DNA from 2 places in the Mesorhizobium sp. M2A.F.Ca.ET.043.02.1.1 genome. Region 1 is predicted to be linked to the other one. Evidence: predicted binding sites of a transcription regulator. Region 1 holds the regulator's gene; the other holds the start of a gene.
What was found. Region 1 encodes PhoB, which activates phosphate uptake and scavenging genes when phosphate is short. Its sites were predicted from a motif close to TGTCATNNANCTGTCAT; they were not measured.

Region 1 (2,392 bases):
GCTGAGCTCATACGAGGACAACATCATGGCCGAACATACCGTCGCCTCGTTCGACGAGGATCTGAGGCAGATCAGCCGGCTCATCAACGACATGGGCGATCTCGCCGGCTCCATGGTCGGCGGCTCGACCAGGGCCCTGCTCGAAAGCGACAATGCGCTGGCGCAGCGCGTCGTCTCCGACGATGCCATCATGGACGCGCGTCAGCGCGAGCTTGACGACCGCGCCATCACGCTGATCGCCAAGCGCCAGCCGATGGCGGACGATCTTCGCCACGTGGTCGGCTCGATACGCATGGCGGGCGACCTCGAACGCATCGGCGATCTCGCCAAGAACATCGCCAAGCGCGTCGGGTCAGTCGGCGTCAGCACTGCCCCGCGCGACCTCACGCATTCGATCGATTCCATGGCGCAACTGGTGCTGATCCAGGTCCAGGGCGTGATTCAGGAATATACGGTGGGTGATGCCACGGCGCTGGCCAAGCTTCGCAACGACGACGAACGCATCGACGTCAAATACACCTCCGTCTTCCGCGAGCTGTTGACCTACATGATGGAAGATCCACGCAACATCACCGCTTGCACGCATCTTCTGTTCTGCGCCAAGAACCTCGAGCGCATCGGTGACCATGTGACCAACATCGCCGAGAACGCCTATTATGTGCTGACCGGCACGCAATTGCCCGCCAACCGTCCCAAGCAGGACGAGACGGCAATGTCGGCGCCGGCCGCCTGACGGAAAAGGTTACCCCGATGATCGCGCCACGCATCATGGTGGTGGAGGACGAGGAGCCGCTGGGGGTGCTGCTCCGCTACAACCTCGAATCCGAGGGTTACCAGGTGGAAGTGGTGACCCGCGGCGACGAGGCCGAAATCCGCCTTCAGGAAAATGTTCCCGACCTGCTCGTGCTCGACTGGATGGTGCCGGCGGTCTCCGGCATCGAGCTCTGCCGGCGTCTCAGGATGCGGCCCGAGACCGAGCGGCTGCCGATCATCATGCTGACCGCGCGCGGTGAAGAAAGCGATCGGGTTCGAGGTTTGTCCACCGGCGCCGACGACTATCTGGTCAAGCCGTTCTCGACGCCGGAGTTCATGGCGCGCGTCAAGGCGCTGCTGCGCCGCGCCAAGCCCGAGGTGCTGTCCAGCGTGCTCAAGGTCGGCGACATCGTGCTCGACCGCGAATCGCACCGCGTCTATCGCAAGAAGAGCGAGATCAGGCTCGGCCCGACCGAGTTCCGCCTGCTCGAATTCATGATGCGGCATCCCGGCCGCGTGTTCTCGCGCAGCCAGCTGCTCGACAATGTCTGGGGCGAGACGATCTATATCGACGAGCGCACCGTGGACGTGCATGTCGGCCGCCTGCGCAAGGCCGTCAACAACGGCCGCATGCCCGACGTCATCCGCACCATCCGCGGGGCGGGTTATGCAATCCGGGAAGACTAGGGATATGCTGATATTCAGGTGAGGCCGGCCTGCGAATGGCGGCTTCCTGCGCTTCCGGTACTCACGTACCAAAAAGTACGCTCCGCTCCGGTTCTCGGAATCCACCATTTTCGACTCGGCCTGACCGGAATCTCAGCATATCCCGGCGCTTGAGCTTGCGGCTTATGCGACGTGCTTGCCCGCTCTTGCCTGGACACCCGGCGCGAAAATCTCCTGGTCGACGAAGGTCAGCGCGCGGGTGGCGCAGCCTTCGCGGATCAGCGGCAGCTCGTTCGGCTCGGTGTCGAAGGAGATCGAGCTCGAGTGCTGGCCGCCGGCGGTCTGGGCGATCGCCTCCCTCAGCGCCGGCTCGATCAGGTCGAAGGCGGCCGCGCTGACGCCGACCATGGCGACCGGCGCCGGGTCGATGAGGGCGAACAGGCTGCCAAGACCGAAGCCCAGCGCCTCGCCGGCCCGACGATAGGCTTCCCGTTCGGGGCCGTCCGCCTGTCGGGCCTTTGCGGCCAGCGCGCGCATGTCGGCGTCACCGACATCGGTCGGTGCGGCGTCCTCGCTTATCCCCATGGCGCTGCGCCAGATCGCGTAGTTGCCGGCATAGGCCTCGACGCAGCCGCGGCGGCCGCAGCGGCAAAGCGCGCCGCCCGGACGATGGATCATGTGGCCGAACTCGCCGCCGGAGGAATGCGAGCCGGTGAACAATTCGCCCTTCAGCACCAGGCCCATGCCGATGCCGTGCGAGAGCAGGATGGCGATGAAATTGTCACGATAGCGCTCGGGATCGCGCCATCGCAGCGCCACCGCCATCATGTTGCAGTCGTTCTCCATGGTGGCAGGGATGCCGAATTCCCTCTCCAGGATGTCGGCGAACGGAATGTCGGTCAGCGGCGTGATCGGCGACCATAGCATGGCGCGTGCGTGGGAATCGGTGATGCCTTGAATGCCCATGGCGATG
Region 2 (2,392 bases), 1.2 Mb from region 1:
TGCGCATGGGTGTGATCGAGGGGCTCGACCGCTCCAAACAGTCCTTCCTCGATGCCGTGGCGCTCGGCGCCTTCACCGTGCCGGGCGACGGCTCGCTCGATTTCGGCGCCATTGTGCAGCGTTTCGCAGATTATGGCTATGAAGGCTGGTTCGTCGTGGAAGCCGAACAGGATCCTAAGAAGAACCCGCCGCTCAAGATGGCCCAGGTCGGCCACAAGGAGCTGATGCGAGTGATGACAGCCGCCGGCTACACGGTGGAGACGCAAGGGTTTCCGGCCTGAACGGTGGATTAGACAGGGCATCCGATCTATCTGATGCGCTTTGGGCAAATCCTGGATTGGCGCGATGAAAGACTATGAGCACCCCTTTTTCAGGCCGCTGTGGCGGCGCATCGCCGTCGTCGTGGTCTGCCTGATCTGGTCGGCGATCGAGTTCGCCTCCGGTACGCCGTTCTGGGGCGTCATCGCGCTCGGCTTCGCCGGCTATGCGGTGTGGCAGTTTTTCTATCTCTACAAGCCGGTTGAGGAGGCGAAGCCTCCGGCCGAGCCGAAGGAATAATCCAAAGGAGCCCCGCATGTCGAAACTCATCGTCAAGGCCGACAGGGGCCACGGCCATGTCGCGCATGTCACGCCGCAAAGCGCCGGCTGGACCTATGTCGGGTTCGACCTGCATCGGCTGAAGGCGGGCGAGACGGCGTCCGGCAAGACGGGCGACCGCGAGGTTTGCCTGGTCTTCGTCACCGGCAAGGGCAAGGCGACCGCCGGCGGCAAGGATCTCGGCCTGCTCGGCGAGCGCATGTCGCCTTTCGAAGGCAAGCCGTGGTCGGTCTATGTGCCGCAAGGCACCGAATGGTCGGTGACCGCCGACACCGAGCTGGAACTCGCCGTCTGCTCGGCGCCGGGCCTCGGCGGCGGCCTGCCGGCGCGCGTCATCGGGCCGGACGATCTCGGCCAGGAGGTACGTGGCAAGGGCACCAACACGCGCTACGTCACCAATATCCTGCCCGAGGGCAAGCCGGCGGATTCGCTGCTGGTGGTCGAGGTCATCACGCCCGGCGGCCACACGTCCAGCTACCCGCCGCACAAGCACGACCAGGACAATCTGCCGGCCGAGTCCTACCTGGAAGAGACCTACTATCACCGCCTCAACCCGCCGCAGGGTTTTGCCTTCCAGCGCGTCTACACCGACGCCGACCGCAACGGCGTGCGCGAGCTGGACGAGGCGATGGCGATCGAGGACGGCGATGTCGTGCTGGTGCCGAAGGGCTATCACCCCTGCGCGGCCTGCCACGGCTACGACCTCTATTATCTCAACGTCATGGCCGGACCGAAGCGGACGTGGAAATTCCACAACGCGGCCGAGCACGAATGGCTGATGAAGGCCTGACTGCGCATTGGTCCAGCCGGGAGAAAATCGTCGGCTAACGAGCTTGCGGCTGGACTTGCCTTCGAAAACCCATGAAAGCTTCGTCAATCCGTCATGGAAATCACCTATGGCAGCGGTTCCGGTGCATGTCGCCGCAAACGCCTTGGCGTTTTGGGACCCACGACTTGCCAAGACAATGACTTGAAGCGCGTCGCATGATCCTTCGGGCGCGGCGCGCTTGACGAGGAACGCCAATGCGCTACGCCATCTACTACACACCGGAACAGGACGAGAAGCTGGCGCGCATTGCCGCCAACTGGCTGGGCCGCGACCCATTCGGGGCGGCGACGCGGCCGGTGGAGGCCGTGGGCGATCTGTCTGCCGCGGAAGTCGCCTTCCACACGGCGTCGGCCAGGCGCTACGGGTTCCATGCGACGCTGAAGGCGCCATTCCGGCTGGCGCCGAACGAGACCGAAGCCTCGCTGCGGGCCGCGCTCGACGCTTTCGCCGAGGCGACGCCGCCTGTCGTCATCCCGCGTCTGGTCGTCGGGCAGATCGACGGCTTCTTCGCGCTGGTGCCGGAAACGCGGTTCGCGCCGCTCAACGACTTCGCCGGCGAGGTGGTGCGCGCCTTCGACAGTTTCCGCGCGCCGCTCACCGAGGCCGAGATCGAGCGCCGCAGCCCCGATGCGCTGAAGCCGGACGAGTTCCGCAACCTCTGCCAATGGGGCTATCCTTACGTCTTCGACACATTCCGCTTCCACATGACGCTGTCGGGGCGCGTCGGGCCCGAGGAGAGCCCGCGTCTTCGCGCGGCGATCGACGGCCTGTTCGCCGACGTGCTGCGGCAGCCGGTGCCGGTGGATGCGCTGACCCTGTTCGTCGAAAGCGAGCCCGGCGCCCCGTTCATGGTGCTTTCGCACCACGCGCTTGGCCGTGGCCAGGCCCGCAAGACAGCTTGATTTGATTGCCGACCGCTCGAGATAGGACCGCCTGAGATGACCGCCGAAACCGTTCTCACCAATA

Region 2: EJ068_RS16575 (DUF1045 domain-containing protein) is a predicted target of PhoB. The motif match lies at 1,466-1,482, and genes of this name have one in related genera.

The regions. Positions count from the first base shown of each region.
Region 1 is NZ_CP034445.1:2,238,562-2,240,953, reverse strand. Features, by position in the region: gene pstB (phosphate ABC transporter ATP-binding protein PstB) at 1-5, shown strand, start outside; gene phoU (phosphate signaling complex protein PhoU) at 26-733, shown strand; gene phoB (phosphate regulon transcriptional regulator PhoB) at 751-1,440, shown strand; gene EJ068_RS10645 (ROK family protein) at 1,603-2,392, opposite strand, start outside.
Region 2 is NZ_CP034445.1:3,470,601-3,472,992, reverse strand. Features, by position in the region: gene iolE (myo-inosose-2 dehydratase) at 1-281, shown strand, start outside; gene EJ068_RS16585 (DUF3329 domain-containing protein) at 346-558, shown strand; gene iolB (5-deoxy-glucuronate isomerase) at 575-1,387, shown strand; gene EJ068_RS16575 (DUF1045 domain-containing protein) at 1,621-2,328, shown strand; gene EJ068_RS16570 (alpha-D-ribose 1-methylphosphonate 5-triphosphate diphosphatase) at 2,365-2,392, shown strand, end outside.